DNA from 3 places in the Streptomyces sp. MK37H genome. Region 2 is predicted to be linked to each of the others. Evidence: riboswitches for the same ligand, from Rfam matches in the RefSeq annotation. Region 2 holds a riboswitch; each other region holds the start of a gene.

The links. Region 2 has a riboswitch for cyclic di-AMP ahead of GWI24_RS11095 (transglycosylase family protein). Riboswitches for the same ligand answer to the same signal wherever they lie in the genome.
Positions count from the first base shown of each region.
Region 1: it holds a riboswitch for cyclic di-AMP, as region 2 does, so the genes downstream of both, GWI24_RS31160 (M23 family metallopeptidase) here and GWI24_RS11095 (transglycosylase family protein) in region 2, are expected to answer to the same signal.
Region 3: it holds a riboswitch for cyclic di-AMP, as region 2 does, so the genes downstream of both, GWI24_RS26640 (NlpC/P60 family protein) here and GWI24_RS11095 (transglycosylase family protein) in region 2, are expected to answer to the same signal.

Region 1 covers NZ_JAAAYH010000296.1:1,021-8,829, reverse strand. Annotated here, with positions in the region: gene GWI24_RS31170 (HPr family phosphocarrier protein) at 1-29, shown strand, start outside; gene GWI24_RS31165 (GntR family transcriptional regulator) at 186-941, opposite strand; gene GWI24_RS31160 (M23 family metallopeptidase) at 1,186-1,980, opposite strand; cyclic di-AMP (ydaO/yuaA leader) riboswitch at 1,995-2,159, opposite strand; gene GWI24_RS31155 (pitrilysin family protein) at 2,443-3,825, opposite strand; gene GWI24_RS31150 (pitrilysin family protein) at 3,846-5,216, opposite strand; gene GWI24_RS31145 (DNA topoisomerase (ATP-hydrolyzing) subunit A) at 5,531-7,809, shown strand, end outside.
Region 2 covers NZ_JAAAYH010000055.1:15,452-23,260, forward strand. Annotated here, with positions in the region: gene eno (phosphopyruvate hydratase) at 1-1,100, opposite strand, end outside; gene GWI24_RS11095 (transglycosylase family protein) at 1,369-2,067, opposite strand; cyclic di-AMP (ydaO/yuaA leader) riboswitch at 2,074-2,241, opposite strand; gene GWI24_RS11100 (transglycosylase family protein) at 2,497-3,483, opposite strand; gene GWI24_RS11105 (cytochrome P450) at 3,647-4,924, opposite strand; gene GWI24_RS11110 (sensor histidine kinase KdpD) at 5,576-6,718, shown strand; gene GWI24_RS11115 (roadblock/LC7 domain-containing protein) at 6,715-7,116, shown strand; gene GWI24_RS11120 (DUF742 domain-containing protein) at 7,113-7,484, shown strand; gene GWI24_RS11125 (ATP/GTP-binding protein) at 7,459-7,809, shown strand, end outside.
Region 3 covers NZ_JAAAYH010000216.1:4,009-11,817, forward strand. Annotated here, with positions in the region: partial or broken gene GWI24_RS26625 (lipase family alpha/beta hydrolase) at 1-758, shown strand, start outside; gene GWI24_RS26630 (M23 family metallopeptidase) at 954-2,699, shown strand; gene pcrA (DNA helicase PcrA) at 2,781-5,255, opposite strand; cyclic di-AMP (ydaO/yuaA leader) riboswitch at 5,414-5,628, shown strand; gene GWI24_RS26640 (NlpC/P60 family protein) at 5,636-6,799, shown strand; gene GWI24_RS26645 (L,D-transpeptidase) at 6,903-7,670, opposite strand; gene GWI24_RS26650 (hypothetical protein) at 7,782-7,809, opposite strand, start outside.

The sequences.
Region 1 (7,809 bases), on a different contig from region 2:
GCCTCGAGGAGCTTCCCGAGACCGTCTGATCCCGGGCGAGCCCTGTCTGGAATTCCCAGGCGTTTCCCGGGTGATTTCAGGGATTCGGCGCGGCGGGGCCGCGGTGGCCGTAATAGTCACCGCGGCCCCGCCGTTTTTTCTGTTTCCGCGCAGAGAATTCCCAAGAGTTGTATACGGGAGCTCTGTTAATTCCGGCCGCTCGCCGTGTTGACGGAATGTTTCGAAGTCCTCACCGGAATCGGGCGGCGCAGCCGGTATTCCGACAGCGCGCGCTCGGTGTGCGTGGTGGCGAGCGCCCGCGCGCGGTCGGCGTCACCGCGCGCCACCGCGTCCACCAGCGCGCCGTGCTCCGCCCAGGACTCCACGGCCCGTGCGGCCGGGTCGGGGCGCACGGCGCCCTCGGGCGGCACGGGCCGCGGCCCGGGAGCGGCCGCGTACACCCACGCGGTCTTACGGCGCAGCTGGACGAGCAGCGCGGCCAGGCTCGGGCTGCCGGACGCCTGGGCCAGCGTCTCGTGGAACCAGTCGCCCAGCGGCCGCAGTTCGCCGAGCTGACCGCCCTGGGCGCGCTCCCGGCCGAGCCGGACCAGTCCGCGCAGCACCTTCAGATGGGCCTCGGTGCGGCGCTGTGCGGCCCGTGCGGCGCCCAGCGGCTCCAGCAGCGCGCGGATGTCCAGCAGATCGGCCGCCTCGCGCTCGGAGGGCTGGGCGACGCAGGCCCCCGCGTGCCGCCGGGTCGTCACGAAGCCCTCGGACTCCAGGGTGCGCAGGGCCTCGCGGACCGGCACCCGGGAGACGCCGTAGCGCCGGGCGAGCAGTTCCTCGGTGAGGCGGCTGCCAGGCTGATACGCACCGGAGACGATGTCGTCGCGAATCGCCGCGCAGACCGCGTGTGCCGAAATCCGGCGACCGCCCTGGACCGCGTTCGTATCCCCGCTCACTTACGGTCCCGCATTGTCGAACCTCCGCTTTAACGCCCGCGAAACGCGGCCATGGAACGCGCGTTGAACGACTCTATTCCACGCGGCCGCCATTTCCGATGGCGGGAAGCATTTCATGGATATTTTTTGGTCAGGCGGGCGGTGGCACGCCGAAGGCCCCGTCCGTCGGACGGGGCCTTCTCGGAAGTCTCGCGGGATCTCGGATGGCGGGACCGCGCGGCGTTCGCGTCGGACGCGCGACGGGTCAGACGTTGACGCCGTGCGTACGCAGGTACGACAGCGGGTCGATGTCCGAGCCGTAGTCCGGGCTGGTGCGGGCCTCGAAGTGCAAATGCGGTCCGGTGACGTTGCCGGTGGCGCCCGACAGGCCGATCTGCTGGCCGGGGGTGACCTTCTGGCCGACCGAGACGCTGATCGACGACAGGTGGCCGTACTGGGTGTACGTGCCGTCGTTCATCTTGATGACGACGTTGTTGCCGTAGGAGCCGCCCCAGCCCGCCTCGACGATCTCGCCCATGCCCACGGAGTGCACCGTGGTGCCGGTGGAGGCGTTGAAGTCGATGCCGGTGTGGCTGCCGGAGGACCACAGCCCGCTGGACGCCTGGTAACCGGTGGAGACGTAGGAGCCGCTGATCGGCGACACGAAGGTGTTGAGGCGCTTGCGCTCGGCCTCGCGCGCCGCGCGCTCCTTGGCCTCGCGCTCGGCCTTGGCCTTCTTCGCCGCGGCCTCCGCCTTTCTGGCGGCCTCCTGGCGGGCGATCGCCTCTGCCTTGGCCTTGGCGGCGGCCTGCTCGGCGGCGGTCTCCTGGGACTGCGCCTGGGCCTCGATGTGGTCCGCGATCCCGTCGCCGATCACGATCGCCTGGGTCAGACCGGTCTGCTGGGGATCGGGGCCCCCATCGGCCGCGAACGCCTGTCCGGTGATCCCGGCGACCACACCCGAGGCGACGGTCGTGATGCCCACGACGTTCGCGCCCGTGCGGACGTTGACCTTGCTGGTGCGGCGATGCTTCCCGGTGGCAGTGCGGGTGGACGCCATACTGAGGCGCACTCCTTTCCTTCCTTCTCGCCTACCGGGTTAGCTGACGGGTTCGGAGCAGGAAGGTCTCCTACGGACTCCTCCCCCGGCCGGGGAAGGCGCCCGATTCACCCCTGGGGACGTGTTGGGTCCCCGGCTCCCCTGGCTCGCGCCGTACGGGGACTCGGCGATGACTGTCCGGTGCCGCGGGTGCGGCGGGTCGCTGGCGAACAGCCGGACTGACGCTAACGGGCCCGCTTTCGATCACCAAACGGTTCCGGTTTTTTGTTGCTCTCCCCACAAACCAAACAAGCGGTCAATCCCATAAATCGGGCATGTCGGAAGGGCTTCGGCGCCCTTACGGGGCCGGGGCCCTTCCGCTGTCGGCTCATGGACCGGACGTCCGCCGGACCGCCTGCCGGACCGTCAGCGAGCCGGCCGGACCGGCGGCACTGCGCACGGATCCGGCCAACACTCCTCGGCTCAGCCGGAGATGACGCGCACCTCGCCGATGCCCAGCGCCCGGACCGGCTCCTCGATCGCCGAGGCGTCCCCGACCAGCACCGTGACCAGCCGGTCCGCCGGGAAGGCGCTCACCACCGCGGCGGTGGCCTCCACCGTGCCGGTCTCCGCCAGACGGGCGTACAACTGCGCCTGGAAGTCGTCCGGAAGATGCTGCTCGACCTGGTCGGCGAGGGTGTTCGCGACGGACGCCGCCGTCTCGTACTTCAGCGGGGCGACGCCCACCAGGTTCTGCACCGCGACATCGCGCTCGTCGTCCGTCAGCCCCTCCTCCTTCAGCGTGCGCAGCACCTTCCAGAGGTCGTCCAGCGCGGGGCCGGTGACCTCGGTGGCCACCGAGCCGCTGATCGCCAGCATCGAGGCGCCCGAGGAGCCGCCCGTGGGCGACGGGGGCCCGGAGCGCAGCACCTGGCCGAAGGCGCGCACCCCGTAGGTGTAGCCCTTCTCCTCGCGCAGCACGCGGTCGAGACGGGAGGTGAGGGTGCCGCCCATGCAGTACGTGCCGAGCACCTGCGCGGGCCAGACCCGGTCGTGGCGGTCGGCGCCCACGCGCCCGATGAGCAGCTGGGTCTGCACCGCGCCCGGCCGGTCGACGATCACCACACGGCCGGTGTCGTCCGCGACGATCGGCGGAGCCGTGCGCGGCGCGCCCGCCCCGCCCGTCCAGGCGCCGAGGGTGTCGGCGAGCGCCCGGTCCAGGTCGACGCCGCCGAGGTCGCCCACGATGACGGCGGTGGCGGTGGAGGGGCGGAGATGCGCCTCGTAGAAGGCCCGCACGGCCGCGGCGTCGATGCCCTCGATGGTCTCCTGGGTGCCCTGGCGCGGCCGGGACATCCGCGACTCGGCCGGGAAGAGCTCCGCGGAGAGGGCCATCGAGGCGCGGCGGGCCGGGTTGGCCAGCTCATGGGGGATCTCGTCCAGCCGGTTGCGCACCAGCCGCTCGACCTCGCCGTCCGGGAAGGCGGGGGCGCGCAGCGCGTCGGCCAGCAGACCGAGCGCCTTGGGCAGCCGGGAGGCCGGGACCTCCAGGGAGAGGCGGACGCCGGGGTGGTCGGCGTGGGCGTCCAGCGTGGCGCCGCAGCGCTCGAGCTCGGCGGCGAACTCCTCGGCGTCGTGCTTGTCGGTGCCCTCCGACAGGGCGCGCGCCATGATCGTGGCGACGCCTTCGAGCCCGGCCGGCTCGGCGTCCAGCGGCGCCTCCAGGTTGATCTCGACGGCGACGACCTGCTGGCCGGGGCGGTGGCAGCGCAGCACGGTGAGGCCGTTGGGCAGCTCACCGCGCTCGGGGGCCGGGAACGCCCACGGCCTGGGGGCGCCGCCCTTGGGCTGCGGGTGGAAGGTCATGGTCGCGGTGACGGCGTCGCTCACTGGGCCGCCTCCCCTTCTGCGTCGGTCTCGGCGGCTTCGGCGGCGTCGGCTGCGTCCTCGGCGCCCTGGACGGGCTCGTAGACCAGCACGGCGCGGTTGTCGGGGCGCAGCCGCGCCGCGGCCACGGCCCGCACCTCCTCGGGGCTGATGTCGAGCACCCGCTCCACGGCGGTCAGCGCCAGCTGCGGGTCGCCGAAGAGCACCGCGTAACGGCAGAGCTCGTCGGCCCGGCCGCCGACCGTGGCCAGCCGGTCCAGCCACTCGCGCTCGATCTGCGCCTGGGCGCGCTCCATCTCCTGCGGGGTCGGCCCCTCCTCTGCGAAGCGGGCCAGCTCCTCGTCGACGGCGGCCTCGATGGCGGGCACCTCGACACCGCCGGAGGTCTTCACGTCCAGCCAGCCCAGCGAGGGGGCGCCCGACAGCCGCAGCAGGCCGAATCCGGCGGCCACGGCGGTGCGGTCGCGGCGCACCAGGCGGTTGTGGAGCCGGGAGGACTCGCCGCCGCCGAGGACGGTCAGCGCCAGGTCGGCGGCGTCGGCCTCACGGGTGCCGTCGTGCGGCAGCCGGTAGGCGGCCATCAGGGCGCGGGCCGGAACTTCCTCCTCCACGACCTCGCGCAGCTGACCGCCGATCACCTCCGGGAGCGTGCCGTCACGGGGTGGCCGCTTGCCCTCGTGGGAGGGGATGGAGCCGAAGTACTTCTCAATCCAGGCGAGCGTCTGCTCGGGGTCGATGTCGCCGACGATCGACAGCACGGCGTTATTGGGCGCGTAGTAGGTGCGGAAGAACTCCCGCGCGTCCTCCAGGGAGGCCGCGTCCAGGTCGGCCATGGAGCCGATCGGGGTGTGGTGGTACGGGTGGCCCTCGGGGTACGCCATGGCGACGAGCTTCTCGAAGGCGGTGCCGTACGGGACGTTGTCGTACCGCTGGCGGCGCTCGTTCTTGACGACGTCGCGCTGGTTCTCCAGGCTCTCCTCGTCCAGCGCGGTCAGGAGGGACCCCATCCGGTCGGCCTCCAGCCACAGGGCGAGCTCGACCTGGTGGGCGGGCATGGTCTCGAAGTAGTTGGTGCGCTCGAAGCTGGTCGTGCCGTTGAGCGAGCCGCCGGCCCCCTGCACCAGCTCGAAGTGGCCGTTGCCGGTGACCTGCGCCGAGCCCTGGAACATCAGGTGCTCGAAGAGGTGCGCCAGGCCGGTGCGCCCCTTGACCTCATGGCGCGAGCCGACGTCGTACCACAGACAGACCGCGGCGACCGGGGTCAGATGGTCCTCGGAGAGCACCACGCGCAGGCCATTGGCCAGGCGGTGCTCAGTCGCTTTCAAGCCGCCGGAGCCGGCCTGCTGCGTGGCCGTGTGACCCATGGGCATGTACGTCCCTTCGATCGCGTGATGGAGCGCGTGCCAGCCGCTTGCGCAGCGCTTCTGTCACTGTATGCAAGGGGACGGACATCTGGCGAAGTTCCGGTCCACTCCCGTCCTGCCGAGCTGTCCCGAACCGTTTCCGCAAGCCCTGCTGCGCCGGATCCGGGCCCCTCCGAGGGGCTTCGCGCGGTGCCGTCGGGCGCGGTTCCGGGGCCCGCCCCGGCCGCCGGCACCCCGGGCCGTTCCACACTTGTCGGTGGGCCGGGCCACAATGGTCGGCGTCAGATCCCGCATCGGCAGTTGAAGGAGCCCCAAGCGCGATGGCCCGCCGCCGCACGAAGACCCCGCCGCCGGACGACTTCGAGGAGCGCATCCTCGACATCGACGTCGTCGACGAGATGCAGGGCTCCTACCTCGAGTACGCCTACTCGGTCATCTACTCGCGCGCGCTGCCCGACGCCCGTGACGGGCTCAAGCCCGTGCACCGCCGCATCCTCTACCAGATGAACGACATGGGCCTGCGCCCCGAGCGCTCCTATGTGAAGTGCGCCCGCGTCGTCGGCGAGGTGATGGGAAAGCTCCACCCGCACGGCGACGCGTCGATCTACGACGCGCTGGTGCGCATGGCACAGCCGTTCTCCATGCGCCTGCCGATGGTCGACGGCCACGGGAACTTCGGCTCGCTGGGCAACGACGACCCGCCGGCCGCGATGCGGTACACCGAGTGCCGGATGGCGTCGGCGACCTCGCTGATGACCGAGTCGATCGACGAGGACACGGTCGACTTCTCCCCGAACTACGACGGCAGTGAGCAGGAGCCGGTCACCCTCCCCGCCGCCTATCCGAACCTGCTGGTCAACGGCACGTCCGGGATCGCGGTCGGCATGGCCACCAATATGCCGCCGCACAACCTGGGCGAGGTCATCGCCGCCGCCCGTCATCTGATCAGGCACCCGGGCGCGGACCTCGAGACGCTGATGCGGCACGTGCCGGGACCCGACCTGCCCACCGGCGGCCGGATCGTGGGCATGAGCGGCATCCGGGACGCGTACGAGACGGGCCGCGGCACCTTCAAGATCCGCGCCACGGTGGCCGTGGAGGACGTGACGGCCCGCCGTAAGGGCCTCGTCGTCACCGAGCTGCCCTTCGCCGTGGGGCCCGAGAAGGTCATCTCCAAGATCAAGGACCTGGTCGGGGCGAAGAAGCTCCAGGGCATCGCGGACGTCAAGGACCTCACCGACCGTGAGCACGGGCTGCGGCTGGTGATCGAGATCAAGAACGGCTTCAACCCCGAGGCCGTGCTGGAGCAGCTCTACAAGCTCACGCCGATGGAGGAGTCCTTCGGCATCAACAACGTGGCGCTGGTGGACGGCCAGCCGCTCACGCTGGGCCTGAAGGAGCTGCTGGAGGTCTACCTCGACCACCGCTTCGACGTGGTCCGGCGGCGCAGCGAGTTCCGGCGCACCAAGCGGCGGAACCGACTGCACCTGGTCGAGGGTCTGCTGGTGGCCCTGCTCGACATCGACGAGGTCATCCGCCTCATCCGGCAGAGCGAGAACGCGGCGGAGGCCAAGCGGTCCCTCATCGAGCGCTTCGGTCTCTCCGACATCCAGACGCAGTACATCCTGGACACCCCGCTGCGCCGGCTGACCAAGTTCGACCGGCTGGAGCTGGAGTCGGAGCGCGACCGGCTCAACGCCGAGATCGAGGAGCTCACCCGGATCCTCGACTCCGACGCCGAGCTGCGCAAGCTGGTCTCCTCCGAACTGGCCGCGGTGGCCAAGAAGTTCGGCACCCCGCGCCGCACGGTGCTGCTGGAGTCGTCGAACGCGCCGGTGACCGCGGTGCCGCTGGAAGTCGCGGACGATCCCTGCCGGGTGCTGCTGTCCTCCACCGGGCTGCTGGCCCGTACCGCCAACGGCGAGCCGTTCCCGGTCGAGGGGAAGGCCAAGCGCGCCAAGCACGATGTGATCGTCTCCGCGGTCCCGGCCACGGCCCGCGGCTCGGTGGGGGCGGTGACCTCCGCCGGGCGGCTGCTGCGGCTCTCGGTGATCGACCTCCCGATCCTCCCGGAGTCGGCCGCACCCCCGAATCTGTCGGGCGGGGCGCCCATCGCCGAGTTCCTCTCGCTGGAGGACGACGAGGAGCTGATCTGCCTCACCACCCTGGACGAGTCCTCACCGGGGCTCGCGATCGGCACGGAGCAGGGCGTCGTCAAGCGCGTGGTCCCCGACTACCCCGCCAACAAGGACGAGTTGGAGGTCATCGGCCTCAAGGAGGGCGACCGGATCGTGGGCGCGGTGGAGCTGTCCACCGGCGAGGAGGACCTGGTCTTCATCACCGACGACGCCCAGCTGCTGCGCTACGCGGCCGGCCAGGTACGGCCACAGGGCCGCGCCGCTGGCGGTATGGCGGGCATCAAGCTCGGCTCCGGCGCCAAGGTGATCTCGTTCACGGCCGTCGACCCCGCGAGCGACGCGGTGGTCTTCACGGTCGCGGGCGCGAGCGGCACCCTCGATGACTCGGTACAGCAGTCGGCCAAGCTCACCCCCTTCGACCAGTACCCGCGCAAGGGCCGGGCCACGGGCGGGGTGCGTTG
Region 2 (7,809 bases):
TCACCGGAGCGGTGCGACATCATGCACTTGTAGCCGCTGCGCTGGGCCAGCTCGACCGCGTCGAGGGTCTCGGTCAGCGAGCCGATCTGGTTGACCTTGACCAGCAGGGCGTTCGCGGTGTCGCTGTCGATACCGCGGGACAGCCGCTCGGGGTTGGTGACGAAGAGGTCGTCGCCGACCAGCTGGACCTTGTCGCCGAGCTGCTCGGTGATGGTCTTCCAGCCGTCCCAGTCCTCCTCGTTCAGCGGGTCCTCGATGGAGACCAGCGGGTACGCGGCGACCAGCTCGGCGTAGTACGAGGTCATCTCGGCGGCGGAGCGGGACTGGCCCTCGAACTGGTACGTGCCGTCCTTGTAGAACTCGGAGGCGGCGACGTCCAGGGCGAGCGCGATGTCCTGGCCCGGCTGGTAGCCGGCCTTCTTGACCGCCTCGAGGATCAGGTCGAGGGCCTCGCGGTTGGAGCCGAGGTTCGGCGCGAAGCCGCCCTCGTCGCCGAGGCCGGTGGACAGACCGCGCTCCTTCAGCACGGACTTCAGGGTGTGGTAGACCTCGGCGCCCCAGCGCAGGGCCTCGGAGAAGGACTCCGCGCCGATCGGCGCGATCATGAACTCCTGGATGTCCACATTGGAGTCGGCGTGCGACCCGCCGTTGAGGATGTTCATCATCGGCACCGGCAGCAGATGGGCGTTCGGGCCGCCGAGGTAACGGAAGAGGGGGAGGTCGGACGCCTCGGAGGCGGCGTGCGCGACGGCGAGGGAGACGCCGAGGATCGCGTTGGCACCGAGCGAGGACTTGTCCGGGGTGGCGTCCAGGTCGAACATCGCCTGGTCGATCAGCCGCTGCTCGGTGGCGTCATAGCCGACCAGCTCGGGGCCGATCTGCTCGATCACGGCGAGGACGGCCTTCTCCACGCCCTTGCCGTTGTAGCGGTTCTTGTCGCCGTCACGGAGCTCGAGGGCCTCGAAGGCGCCGGTGGAGGCGCCGGACGGCACGGCGGCACGGCCGGTGCTGCCGTCGTCGAGGCCAACCTCGACCTCGACCGTGGGGTTGCCTCGCGAGTCGAGGATCTCGCGAGCTACGACGACGTCGATGGACGGCACGAGGTTCTCCTTCGTATGGGTCTGCGGTAGCAGCACGAGCCTAACGGGCCGGGAGGGCTGCGCCCCGCGTTCGCCCGCCCCACGAGACAGGGGCGCGACGCAAAAAGCCAGTTTCTGGATCAAAAATCCAGATTTCTTATGCATTGGGAAAGCCCCGGCGGGGCGCGCCATGGGGCGGCACGCCCGGCCGGGGCTCGTTCTCGGGGGCCGGCCTCAGGGGAGGTCCTCGGGGGGAGTCCTCAGGCGGGGCCGTGACCGTGGCCGTGGCTCAGCGGAGGTGCAGCTGCTGGCCCGGGAAGATCAGGTCGGCCTGCTCCACGATGTCCTTGTTCAGCTCGAAGAGCTTCTTCCAGCCGCCCTTGACGTCGTGGGCCTTGGCGATCTTGCCGAGGGTGTCGCCGGACTTGACCTTGTACTCGCCGTCACCCTTCTTGATCGGGCCACGGGTCTGCTGGCGCGCGGCGTGCTCGGGCGCGGTGTGCGGCTGGGCCTTCGGCTGGGCCTTCGGCTGCGCCTGCTTGGCGGCCGGGGCCGACTTGGTGGTCGCCGAGGACTGGTCCTGCGAGCCGGAGGGCGCGGACGGGGCGGACGGGCTGCCGCCGGAGGTCAGGCCCTTGCCGCAGACCGGCCAGGCGCCCTTGCCCTGGCTGCCCAGGACCTTCTCGGCGATCTGGATCTGCTGGGCCTTGCTGGCCTTGTCCGCGGTGGAGGCGTAGGCCGTGCCGCCGTAGGCGGCCCAGGTGGAGCTCGAGAACTGCAGGCCGCCGTAGTAGCCGTTGCCGGTGTTGATCGACCAGTTGCCACCGGACTCGCACTGCGCGACCTGGTCCCACTGGGAGGTGGTGGCCGCGGAGGCGGAGGTCGCCCCGATGAGCGGTGCCGCCACGGCGGCACCGGCGAGACCGGTGAGCGCGGCGATACGGGTGGCCTTGGAGGGGCGGCGGTGCTTCCCGTTGGACTTGAGCATTTTGGTTCGTTTCCTCACCGACGCCTACGAGGTGAGCTGTCGGGTTCGGACGTGAGTTGCCCGGCCGGTCGCGATGGTCGCTCCCGGCTTCACCCCTAGCCGACAAGCCCGTATCCACAGGCCACTCGGCACCTACCTTGGGTCCCCCGCTCCTGCCTTCGGCGCTGACGCGTCGGTTTCCCCCCGACCGCCGGCAGGATTCGGCGTGACGATCGACGGTGCCCGCGGTGGCGAGCGGAAAGACGTTAAACACACCTCCCAAGAACGTTCAAACACCCCAAGGGCAGTGAATGGGGCTGTAATTGATCTCACCCGGCCCACATCGACGCAGGTGGGGCCGGGTGAGGAGGGATCGGACACGAGGTGCGCCCCGGAAAATGTGACGAGATGTATGTCTCACCGGGTCCAGATCGGGCAATTCCCCCCGAATCACTGCTCCCTGATGGCGAGGTCAAGTCGCTGACCAGGGATGATCAGATCGGGGTCGGTACCGATGAGGTCCTCGTTGGATTCGTAGAGCTCTTCCCAACCCCGGGACACGTTCTGGTGCTCGGCGATCCCTGACAGGTTGTCACCGGGGCGAACAGTGTAATCGCCGTCCGCGGAGCTCCCATCGCGGTCCGACGCGCCGCGCGAGGCATGGCGCCCGGAGGGCCGTGCGCTCTCCGTACCGCCGTCGTCGGCCCGCTCCCCGGCGTCCGGAGCGCCGCGGTGGCGGCCGGAGGGCGACGGGTCGGCCGAGGGGGTCTTGGAGCCGTCCGACGCCGAGGGGCTGTCCGACGCCGGGTCGTCAGAGGCGGAGCCGTCCAACCCGTCGGGGGACTTGGAGGTGTGGGGCGCCTCCGGGCCCTCGGCCGACCCGGACGCATCCGGCGCGTCCGGCTTGTCGGCGCCGTCGGACGTCCCCGAACGGTCCGGGTCCGAACGGTCCGCGTCCGAGGAGGAGCCGTCCCGTCCCCGGTCCCCCGGGCCGTCCTCGCCGCGGCCCGTCCCCGGGTCCGGGGTGGCCGTGCTGCCGGGGTCCACATCGGGGGCGCCGCCGCCGTCGGTGAGCCCGGCGCCCAGCGCACAGCTCGGCCAGGCGTCGGGGCCGCGGTCGCCCAGGATCGCCTCGGCGACGGATATCTGCTGGGAGCGGCTGGCGAGGTCGGGGCGCGGGGCGTACTCCGTGCCGCCGTACTCCTTCCACATGTCGAGGGTCAGCTGGAGCCCGCCGTAGAAGCCGTTGCCCTCGTTGGCACTCCACATACCGCCGCTCTCGCACTCGGCGACGTGATCCCATGTGGCGGTCTGGGCGGCCTGTGCGCCAGCCGCCCCGAAGAGGGGTATGGCGAGGCCCGCTCCCGTGACCCCCGCCGCGACGATGATGGCCGGGGCCTGACGGGGGCGACGGTGTCGACCATTACCGGAACGCATGCGATTGACCTCTCCTATGGCGCTATGGCGCTATGGCGACAAGGTTTGCCGGTGAACATAGCGAGGGCACTCGATCATCACAAGGCGATGTATCCCAGGTCACGCCAAGGTCACACGGCTGATCATTCGTCACGTATTTCCGGCCGTACGGGCCTTGAGGGTCTCAGCCGTCCGCGGAATTCCAGGTCACCGGGAGCGTGCGCAGCCCGCGCATGATGAGCCCGCCGCGCCACCGCAGATCGTCCGGATCCTCCGCGAGCCGCAGCCCGGGCAGCCGCCGCAGCAGGGTGGCGATCGCGGTCCGGGCCTCCAGCCGGGCCAGCGGGGCGCCCAGACAGTAATGGATGCCGTGGCCGTAGCCGAGGTGCTGGTTGTCCCGGCGGGTGAGATCGAGCACGTCGGGCTCCGCGAACCGCTCGGGGTCCCGGTCGGCCGCGGCGAGCACCACCAGCACCGGCTCCCCCTCGGCGATGTGCTGCCCGGCGAGGGTTAGCGGCTCGGTGGCGAACCGCCAGGTGGCGATCTCCACGGGTCCGTCGTAGCGGAGCAGTTCCTCGACCCCGGCGGCGAGTAGCCGCTCGTCCCCTTCTTCCAGGGCCCGCCGCATGAGGGCGCGCTGCTCCGGATGGCGCAGCAGCGCGTAGACGCCGTTGCCGATGAGGTTGACGGTCGTCTCGAAGCCGGCGAAGAGAAGGATGAAGGCCATGGCCGCGGCCTCGTTCTCGGTGAGGTGCTCACCGTGGTCGCCGGCCCGGATCAGGCCGGAGATCAGATCCTCCCCGTCCTCTTCTTCGCCGCGCCCGGCGAGCTCCAGGCGCTTGCGGTGGATCAGCTCGCCCAGATACGCCCGGATCCTCTTCACGGCGCGGGCCACTCCGCCGCGCGGACCACCGCCGTGCCGGATCATCGCGCCCGCCCAGTCCCGGAAGTCGTCCTGGTCCTCGCGCGGCACCCCGAGCAGATCGCAGATGGCGTAGATGGGGAGAGGGAAGGCGAACTCATGGATGAGATCCGCCTCTCCCCTCTCTTCGAAGGCGTCGATGAGCTGATCTGTGAGGCTCCGCACCCGGGGGGCGAACGCGGCCACCCGGCGCGGAGTGAACGCCTTCGACACCAGCCGCCGCAACCGGGTGTGGTCGGGAGGGTCGATATTGAGCAGATGTGTCATCAGCTCGGCGCGCCGTTCACCCGGGATGCCCACCTTGCCCTTGGCGTGGGCCGCCGCACTGTGCCGCTGGGGGTTCTTCGAGAGCCGGGGATCGGCCAGCGCCTTCCTGGCGTCGGCGTAACGGGTCACCAGCCAGGCGTCCACACCGCTCGGCAGCGTGGTCCGGTGCACCGGGGCGTGTTCGCGTAGCCAGGCGTACGCGGGGTAGGGATCGCTGGCGAACTCCCAGGTGAAGAGGGTGGGAGCGGAGCTGTCACGGGGCTGTTCCGACACCCCCCGACGATACCGGCGCGGGACCGCTCTCCCCCGGCCTGTCGGAAGTAACCACAGACAAGAGGAATAAGGGAATAAGCAGAACAAAGAGAATAAGGGAGTCATGACCGGGATGAATGTCTAGCGGAATTCCCTATTCATCTCCACACACCCTTCACCACCCATACACAGCCGGGGTCGAATGCCCGGATATCTGATGGCTGGCACGCCGTTCGGCGGATGCCCGCGCCGCCCCGTTACGATCCCCCGGGACACGCCCTGACGTCGGTCAACGCGGTGAACTGGGGGTGTGGCTGAAACGACGTCAGGTGAACGAATGGGACTGGGGCACATGCACGGGGCCCAGTGATACCGGTGATACGATCACCGCGCTTGCCAGGCGAGCCAAGGGCGCGTAAGACACACGGCGATCCGGCACATCCCGCCGAGAGGATCCCCACTCTGAGGAGCATTATGCCGCCAGTCGGGCATACGGAGTCGTTCCGGCGCACCGACGCCTGTGCGCTGCCGTCGGCAAGACGAGCGCGCTGTCCCCGGAACCCGCGGGCGCCGTACGGGCGCTGACTTACCGCCGCCCCGACCATTCCAGATGCATAACGCACCACACCTCCCTAAAGTCCCTGGCGGTCTAGTCGTTTAAAGAGAGTCTCAATGACGCAATATCTACAGGATCCAGCGCTCTGGGCCCTGATCGCTGGCACGCCTCTCGCCGCAACCGCCATTATCCGCGGGCGAAAGACGCGAGCGAATCTGCGCCAGGAGAAGGCGGAGCTAGAGAAACGCGCGGCCGACCTCGAGAACAATTACGCCGAGGCGGTGCAGGAGGCCCACAACCGCGCCGAAGAGGCCACCAAGAGCGCGCTGAAGTCCGCCATGCGTACCCTTCAGGGCCTCGCCAACGAGCAGCAGCTGGCCATCTCCAAGACGCAGGACAAGTACGGCGAGCACCAGCTTCTCCAGGACCTCCTGGAGATCGACCATATGAACTCGCAGTTCGGTCGGCGTGCGCAGTCCATCGCGGTGCTCTGTGACGGCTGGCTGGGCCGGCAGCGAGCCGTCGCCTCGGTGTACGACGTAGTGCGCAGCGCCAAGGGCCGCATCCGTCACTACACCCGGGTGGAAATCCGCTCGCAGAGCAATTTCGCCCTGGTCAGCCGGGCCGTGGAACCGGTCGCGCTGGCGCTGGCCGAGCTTTTGGACAACGCGACCAGTTACTCCGCGCCCGACTCGCCCATCGACATCACCATCCGCACCGTTCCCAAGGGCGTCTGCGTCATCATCGACGACGCCGGCGTCGGTATGAACGAGGAGGAGAAGAACCGGGCGGACAAGCTGCTCTCGGCCACCCACGCCACCGGTGTAACGGGACTGGGCAATCCGCCGCAGTTCGGTTTTGCGGTGATCGGTGTGCTCGCCGCGCGCTATGGCTTCACGGTGTCCGTCGATTCGACCTCTCCGTACGGTGGTGTTCGCGCGGTCGTGCTTCTCCCCGAGGACCTTCTGACCAATATGCCCGAGCCGGAAGAGCAGCCGACGACCCGCGCTCCCGCCACGGCCGAGGAGCGGGAGCCGAGCCCCACCGTGACCAGTTCCACCGTGAGCGGTTCCACCGCCGGGGGCCTGCCCAAGCGTCGCCGTAAGGGCGCGATTTCCATCGTCCCGAGAGCAGACTCCACCACTGCCGCGGCCCGGACGAGCGAGGAAACCGCTTCGATCATGGGCGCGTTCCAGCGCGGCACTCAGTCCGGCCGCTCAGCAGCAAACCCGAACAGGGAAGGGCATGATCCTCAGTGAACAACGACCTGTCATGGATGCTTGAGAGCGCCCTGGAAGTTCCAGGGGCTCGTCATGCGATCCTGGTTTCCGCCGACGGTCTGCTGATGGCCCGTTCTCAAGAGGTCAAAAAGGACGAGGCCGACACCGTCGCGGCGGCGATGAGCGGCATCCAGTCGCTGAGCCGCACCATGGCCGGCTTCTGCGGTGGCCCCCATATGACGTGGCGCCAGACCCTGGTCGAGTTCGACGGTGGCTGGGTCTTCCTCATCTCCGCGGGTGAGGGCGCGTATCTGGCGGTCTCCTCCGCGCCGGATGTCGACATGGCCGACATCACGTTCCGGATGCAGCAGCTTGTCGGGCAGCTCGGCAAGGCACTGACCACACCGCCTCGCGAAGACACCGGAATTCAGGCATGACGGCACCCGGCGAGCAGGAGCCCGAGTCGGCTCAGTTAGTGCGACCGTACGTCATCACCAATGGTCGAGGGCTTCCGGAGAACGACCAGTTCAACCTGATCACGCTGGTCACCGCCTCCGAACAGAGACCCCCCAGCCATCTTGACCCGGAGAAGCGCGGGCTCCTGGAGCTGTGCTCGGGTGGTTATCTCTCGGTCGCGGAGATAGCCGGACACATGGGACTTCCGATCGGCATCGTGAAGGTCCTGCTGTCCGATCTCTCCTCGGACGGATACCTCGTCACCCGCGCACCCGCGCCTCCCGCGCAGCTTGTCGACGTTTCGCTCCTTCAGGAGGTGCTGGATGGGCTCCAGGCCCGTTTCGGATGATGACGTCTATCTGAACGAAGCGGTGCAGATCGCGGCCAAGATCCTGGTCGTGGGGCATTTCGCGGTCGGAAAGACGACGTTCATCGGCACCATGTCCGAGATTCCTCCGCTGCGCACCGAGGAGCGGATGACTCAGGCCGGAGCCCATATCGACGACCTCATGGGCACCCGGGGCAAGACCACGACCACCGTGGCCATGGACTTCGGCCGGCTCACGCTCAGCGACAGACTTGTCCTGTATCTCTTCGGCACACCCGGACAGGAACGCTTCGTCCAGGTGTGGGAGGACATGACCCGAGGCGCTCTCGGGGCACTGATCCTCGTC
Region 3 (7,809 bases), on a different contig from region 2:
GGGACGCCCGGCACATCCGGGCCATCGCCCTCGACCTGGCGCTGCTCGCCGGGCATCTGCTGCTCTACCCGACCGGGCTCCGTCAGGAGCGCCCACCCGGTACGGCGCCGTGCCTCCCCATGGACAGCCCGGCCCATCGCCCCGTCCTGCTTCTCCACGGCTTCATCGACAACCGGTCCGTCTTCGTCCCGCTGCGCCGCTCGCTCGGCCGTCACGGCCGTCAGCACATCGAGGCGCTCAACTACTCGCCGCTGCTGTGCGACCTCCGCACCGCCGCCGCGCTGCTCGGCCGCCATGTCGAGGATGTCTGCGCCCGTACCGGCCACGGCCAGGTGGATGTCATCGGGCACAGCCTGGGCGGTCTGATCGCCCGTTACTACGTCCAGCGTCTCGGCGGGGACGCCCGCGTCCACACCCTGGTGACGCTCGGCACCCCGCACAGCGGCACACGTATCGCGCCCCTGTTGTCCGCACATCCACTCGTGCGTCAGATGTGCCCGGACTCCTCGGTGATAACGGAGTTGCGGCAGCCTGCCCCCGATTGCCGTACGCGATTCATCGCTTTCTGGAGCGATGTGGATCAGTTGATGATCCCGAAGGAGACGGCCCGGATAGACCATCCGGATGTGATCTCCCGCAACATCCGCGTCAACGGAATCGGACATCTCGCCCTGGCGGTGCATTTCTCCGTGACCGCCCGCATCCACGAGGCCCTGGACGCCGCCGACAAGGCGCCGGCGGACGCCTCTAGCGCGGTTCCCGATGGTTCAGAAGCCTCGGAATTGCCGAACGTCAATCGAACATCCGGCCAAGGAAGCACGTACAGTCAGCCGAAAGACGGCCAAATGCCCTTTGCCGAGATGCTCAAAACTCACGGAAGATTGTCGCTGCCGCGTACTGCCGGGTACAGTCGCCGCTAATTCTCCTGCAGCCGAGGCGAAAGAGAAGTGGTGGTGAACGACCGTCACCCGTCGGGGGCCTCTCCGACCGTCCCCGCTCCCGACGCCTCGTATCCGTACGACGAGGCTTACGGTCAGCGGCAGGACACAGAGCACGGCTACGTCGGGTACGACGGGTACTCCACCGGCAACTTCGCCCACCTGGCCACCGCCTACGGGGACGGCGACTACGGGGACGGCGACCCGCTCTACGGCGACAGCGACCCGCTCTTCGGCGCGCTTCCGGGCGCCTACGACGGCGGGCAGGGCGCCCACAGCGGTCAGTACGATGCCTCGCAGTGGGCCACGGTCGACCAGCCCCACCAGACCGGGTCGTACGCCACCGGCCATTACGACCTGGGCCACGACACGGGCCACCACGACACGGGCCACCACGACTCCGGCGCCTACGACACCACCGCGATGTGGGCCGCCTCCGGCTATCACCTGCCGACCGGCATCCCCGCCCAGCAGGACCCCGAGACCGGCGCCCAGTGGGACATCGGCGCCTGGGACACGGGCGCCACCGGCCACACCGAGCTGCCGGATCAGTGGGACCACGGGGTGGGGTTCGAGGCCGAGGCGTACACCTCGGGCGTGGACACCGGTCAGACCCAGGTCTGGGACACCTCCGTCTACGGGACCGGGGACGAGGCGCAGTACGACCACTCGGGGCTGAACCATCCGGGTTTCGACCAGCAGGGGCTCGACCACCACTCCGGCTTCGACCAGCCCGAGCACGAGCCCGACGCCTACGACCAGACGGCCGTCTTCGAGCCCAACGCCTTCGACCAGACCGCCGCGTTCGAGCAGACGGCCGCGTTCGAGCAGACCGCCGCGTTCGAGCAGGCCGTCATCCCCGAGCAGCCCGGCGCGTTCGAGCACACCGCCGTCTTCGAGCCGGTCGACAAGCCCGACCAGCCGTACGACCCCGGCCCCGAAGCGGAGCCTGAACCCGAGGCGGCGGTCATGCGGGAATCCGCCCCCTCCCCTCGCCGGGAGGTGAGCCGCGGCCGCCGCCGTACCCCCTCGCCCCGCCCCAAGCGCTCCGCGCTCCTCACCGTCGCCGTCCCCTCCGTCTGCGCTCTGGGCGTGACCGCCGTGGCCGCCGCCTCGGTCAGCGGCGTGGGGAGCGACAAGAAGGACGAGTCCACCACTCAGGCCGCCTCCGACACCGGAGGGGCTCCAGTGAAGCCCTCCGTCGCCAACAGCAAACTGGACTCCCAGCTCGCCGGGGTCCGGGAGGGCGCCGACGACTTCCGCGACCGCACCAGCCGCGCCCAGGAGCGGATCGACCTCCAGGCGCGCCAGGCCGCCGAGAAGAAGCGGAAGGCCGCCGAGGCCGCGCGGAAGGAGGCGCTGCGCCCGAAGTTCGCACTGCCCGTAGCCCAGCACGGCCTGAGCGCCATGTTCGGCCAGGCCGGTATCAACTGGATGTCGGTGCACACCGGCATCGACTTCCCGGTGAGCTACGGGACGCCCGTGATGGCCGCCACCGACGGCACCGTAAGGACGCAGTGGAACGATGCCTACGGCAATATGGTCGTTCTGACCAGCCCAGACGGCACGGAGACCTGGTACTGCCACCTCAGCAGCGCCAAGATCCGCTCCGGGACCGTCAAGGCCGGGGAGACCATCGCGTACTCCGGGAACTCCGGTAACTCCACCGGCCCGCATCTGCACTTCGAGGTCCACCCCGGCGGGGGCGCGGCCATCGACCCGCTGCCCTGGCTGCGCGGCCACGGCCTCGACCCGACCTGACCGGGGCCTTCCAGCACTGACCGCCGTAGGCGCGCCCACCGGCGCGCTACAGCCTCGGCATCCGGCCCCCGCCGGCCCCCGCTACAGCTTCTCCACCGGTGCGTACCGCAGCAGCAGCCGCTTCGGCTTCTCGTCGCCGAAGTCGATCGTCGCCTCCGCGTTGTCCCCGCTGCCCTTGACCGCCACCACCGTGCCGAGGCCGAACGAGTCATGGGTGACCCGGTCGCCTATGGCCAGGGCGACCACCGGGCGCTCCTTGGCCCGCCGGGTGGCGAACCCGCTGCCCCCGGTGCGCGAACGCGACGTCGACAGACCGGACGACAGCCCCGACGGCGGGGTCGAGGCGATGCCGCCCATGGAGGCCGACGGGGTGGCGGGCCCGGTGCGCCGCCAGCGCACATACTGGTCCGGGATCTCCTCCAGGAAGCGGGACGGCGGGTTGTACGCGGGCTGTCCCCAGGCGCTGCGCATCGTCGAGCGGGTCAGATAGAGCCGCTCGCGGGCCCGGGTGATCCCGACGTAGGCCAGCCGCCGCTCCTCCTCCAATTCCTTGGTCTGGCCGAGGGCCCGCATATGCGGGAAGACGCCGTCCTCCATGCCGCTGAGGAAGACGACCGGGAACTCCAGGCCCTTCGCCGTGTGCAGGGTCATCAGCGTGATCACGCCGGAGCCCTCGGTGTCCTCGTCGGGGATCTGGTCGGAGTCGGCGACGAGCGCGACCTGCTCCAGGAAGTCCGCGAGGGTGCCGGGGTTCTCCTCGCCGCGGTCCTGCTCGAACTCCAGGGCCACGGCGGCGAGCTCCTGGAGGTTCTCGATCCGGGTCTCGTCCTGCGGATCGGTGGACGCCTGGAGCTCGGCCAGATAGCCGGTGCGCTCCAGCACCGCCTCCAGGACGGTGGCCGGGCCCGCCCCGGACTCCACGATGGTGTGCAGCTCCTCCATGAGCGTGTTGAACCGCTTGACGGCGTTGGCCGAGCGGGCCGCCATGCCGTACGCCTCGTCGACCCGGCGCAGCGCCTGCGGGAAGGTGATCTTCTCGCGCAGCGACAGTGCGTCGATCATGGCCTCCGCGCGCTCGCCGATGCCGCGCTTGGGCACGTTCAGGATCCGGCGCAGCGGGACGGAGTCCTCGGGGTTGGCCAGCACCCGCAGATACGCGAGGACGTCCCGGACCTCCTTGCGCTCGTAGAAGCGCACCCCGCCGACGACCTTGTACGGCAGCCCGACGCGGATGAAGACCTCTTCGAAGACACGGGACTGGGCGTTGGTGCGGTAGAAGACCGCCACGTCCCCGGCCTTGGCGTCGCCCGCGTCCGTCAGCCGGTCGATCTCGTCGGCGACGAACTGGGCCTCGTCGTGCTCGGTGTCGGCCACATAGCCGGTGATCTCGGCCCCGGCGCCGGCATCCGTCCACAGGTTCTTCGGGCGGCGGTTCTCATTGCGCTCGATGACCGCGTTGGCCGCGCTCAGGATGGTCTGGGTCGAGCGGTAGTTCTGCTCGAGGAGGATCGTCCGCGCGGTGGGGTAGTCCTCCTCGAACTGGAGGATGTTACGGATCGTGGCGCCCCGGAAGGCGTAGATCGACTGGTCGGCGTCGCCCACCACGCACAGCTCGGCGGCCGTGGTCTCCTCGGTGTCGGTGCCCACCAGCTCGCGCACGAGTGTGTACTGCGCGTGGTTGGTGTCCTGGTACTCGTCCACCAGGACATGCCGGAAGCGGCGGCGGTAGTGCTCGGCGACGTCCGGGAACGCCTGGAGCAGATTGACCGTGGTCATGATGATGTCGTCGAAGTCCAGCGCGTTGGCCTCGCGCAGCCGCGCCTGGTACATCGCATACGCCTCGGCCAGGGTCTTCTCAAAGCCGTCCGTAGCCTGTCCGGCGAAGGTCTCCTCGTCGATCAGCTCGTTCTTGAGGTTGGAGATCTTGGCGCTGAAGGACTTCGGCGGGAACCGCTTGGGGTCGAGGTCCAGATCCCGGCAGACCAGGGACATCAGCCGCTTGGAGTCGGCCGCGTCGTAGATCGAGAACGACGAGGTGAAGCCCAGCTTCTTCGACTCCCGGCGCAGGATGCGGACGCAGGCGCTGTGGAACGTGGACACCCACATGGCGTTGGCCCGCGGGCCGACGAGCTCCTCGACGCGCTCCTTCATCTCGCCCGCCGCCTTGTTGGTGAAGGTGATGGCGAGGATCTGGCCGGGGTGGGTGCCACGGGCGCCGAGCAGATAGGCGATGCGGTGGGTGAGCACCCGGGTCTTGCCGGAGCCGGCGCCCGCGACGATCAGCAGCGGCGAACCGGTGTGCTCCACGGCCGCCCTCTGCTGCTCGTTCAACCCCTCGAGCAGGGCGGACGGGTCCACGACGGGCCGGGCCGCGCCGTCCCGGTAGTGGGCCTCCCGGGGCACGGGCGCGTCGAAATCGCCGCTGAAGAGGTGATGCGGCACGTCCTCGGCGCCACCGTGGCCAGGGGGCGCCGAATCCTCGGGCGGCGGTGGCCGCTCCTCGTCCGAAGGAGGCCCGAGGTCCGCCAGGAAGCTGTCGTCAAAGAGGCTGCTCATCGCTCCCCGAGTCTAGGCCGCCCCACTGACAGCCGACGTCCGAACATCACGAAACGGTTTCGACCAAAACGGCCACCAGTCTTCACAGGAGCCCCACGCGTTGGCTACCGTCCTGCGTCAGGCGGCCCGGAAGATCCGTCGGCGAACCACGTCGGCACGGGCGGCCTCCGCCGAGTCCGGTACGCCGTGAGGCGCCCGGAGCCGGGGACCCGCCCTCCTAGCCCCCCTTCGGGGAGGAGGGGCCCTCGCAACACCGGGGTGAATCGGCCCGACCGGTCTGGCACGCGAGTGCCGCCCGGACACGGCCGTAGGGCAACCTTCCGAACCGCCCGAACCCGACAGCTAACCCGGTAGGCGGTCCACGGAAGGAGTCGCCTCCCTTGGCGTCGCACCGCAAGCCGCGGAGCCGAATACCCGCCCCGCTCACCGGTCACAGCCGCCGTACGGCCGTCGGGTTCACCACGGCCGCCCTCGCATCCGTCACCCTCCTCTCCCAGTCGGCCAACGCCGCGCCCACCGACCCCAAGCCGGCCGCCCAGTCGATCGAGCAGGTGAAGGAGAAGGTCGACACCCTCTACCACCAGGCGGAGACCGCCACCCAGCGCTACAACGCCGCCAAGGAGCGCACCGACCAGCAACGGGCCAAGGTCGACAAGCTGCTGGACTCCGTCGCCCAGCGCACCGAGAAGCTCAACGAGGCGCGGCGCATGCTCGGCACCTACGCCGCCGCCCAGTACCGCGACGGCGGAATGGCCCGCTCCGCCGCGACCCTGCTGTTCTCCAACGATCCGCAGGACGTCTTCGACCAGTCGCATCTGATGGACCGGATGACCGGCCGGCAGAAGCAGGCCGTCGACGACTTCCAGAAGCAGCGGGTGAAGGCCGCCAAGGAGCGCGGTAAGGCCAGCGAGAGCCTCGCCTCGCTGACCGCGTCCCAGAAGCAGCTGAAGGTCCAGAAGAAGACCGTCCAGGACAAGCTGACTGAGGCGCGGCGGCTGCTGGCGAATCTGACCGCCAAGGAGAAGGCGCGGCTGGCGGCGATCGAGAAGAAGAAGGCGGAAGAGGCCCGCCGTAAGGCCGCCGAGCTGGCCGAGAAGCAGCGGCAGGAGGCGGCCGCGCGCAAGAAGCAGCAGGAGCAGAACGCGGGTGGCTCCGGTTCGACGGCGCCCTCCACGCCCTCGGCCCCGGCCAACAGCTCCAAGGCGGCCCAGGCCATCGCCTTCGCCAAGGCGCAGCTCGGCAAGCCGTACGTCTGGGGCGCGACCGGGCCCAGCTCCTTCGACTGCTCGGGGCTGACGCAGGCGGCCTGGAAGTCCGCCGGGATCTCGCTGCCGCGCACCACCTGGGACCAGGTGAAGGCCGGTACGCGGGTCTCGACGTCCCAACTCCAGCCGGGCGATCTCGTCTTCTTCTACGACGACATCAGCCATGTCGGCCTCTACATCGGCGACGGGATGATGATCCACGCCCCGAAGCCGGGCGATGTGGTGAAGAAGGCACCGATCACGGAGATGCCGATCTACGGGAGCGTGCGGCCCTCGTAGGCCCCTGAACCTGACGATGCCGCCGCCCGGGGCCGGACCCCGGGCAGCGGCATCGTCATCGGCTCAGCAGCGCCGTCAGTGGCTCAGCGGCGCCGTCAGTGGCTCACGTGCCGGGCTTGCGCCCGTAGACGTACACGTCGTCGCCGTTCTTCAGCAGGCTCCAGTACTTCTTGGCCTCGCCCTTACGCATGTTGACGCAGCCGTGGGAGCCGGGCGGGGACCATACGCTGCCGTCGATCGAGTGAAACGCCTGGCCGCCGTCGAAGAACTGGCTGTAGGGCATGGCGACCTTGTAGAGCGTCGACCAGTGGTTGATGTTCCGCCAGTAGATCCTCTTCAGCCCGGTGCGGGTCTCGAAGCCGTCCCGCCCGGACCGCACCGGCACCGGTCCGTAGACCAGCCGGGAGCCGTCCTGTACCCAGCTCAGCTGGCGGGTGAGGTCCACGCAGGCGATACGGCCCTTGTTGACCGGGCACTTCTTCGCCGCGTTCGGATTGTGCCCGGCGGCCTTCTGGGCGCTGATGAGGCTCATCACGCCCGAGGTGATCGGGCCCGCGTAGCCGATCGTCGGGCTGATGCCGTGGTCGATCTGGAACTTCTGGATCGCGAGACAGTCCGCCCGCGACTGCCGCCCGTCCACGGGACGGCCCAGGAACCGCTCGGCCTGCTGCTGGTACGGCCCGGCGGTGGTCGTGCACGACGACGCGGCCATGCTCACCGGTGTCACCGTGCCGGCCGACCGGCCCAGCGGCCGTGCCTGAGCCTGCGCCGGACCGGCGACGGCCACCGCGAGCGGCACCGCCATCCCCGCCAGCCCCAGCGCGACACCCACGCGCCGCCTATGACTTCCGACTGCCCCCACTACCCCCATTGGCCACTCCTCTCGACTGCCTCGCTCTTTACTAAGACAGCTCGCGAGTGCAAACGGTTGCCTCTGGATCGTGTCGCGTTGTCTTGGGATTACCCCCAGAACATTCGTTCGTCAGGTCCACAGCACGGCGATGAAGATG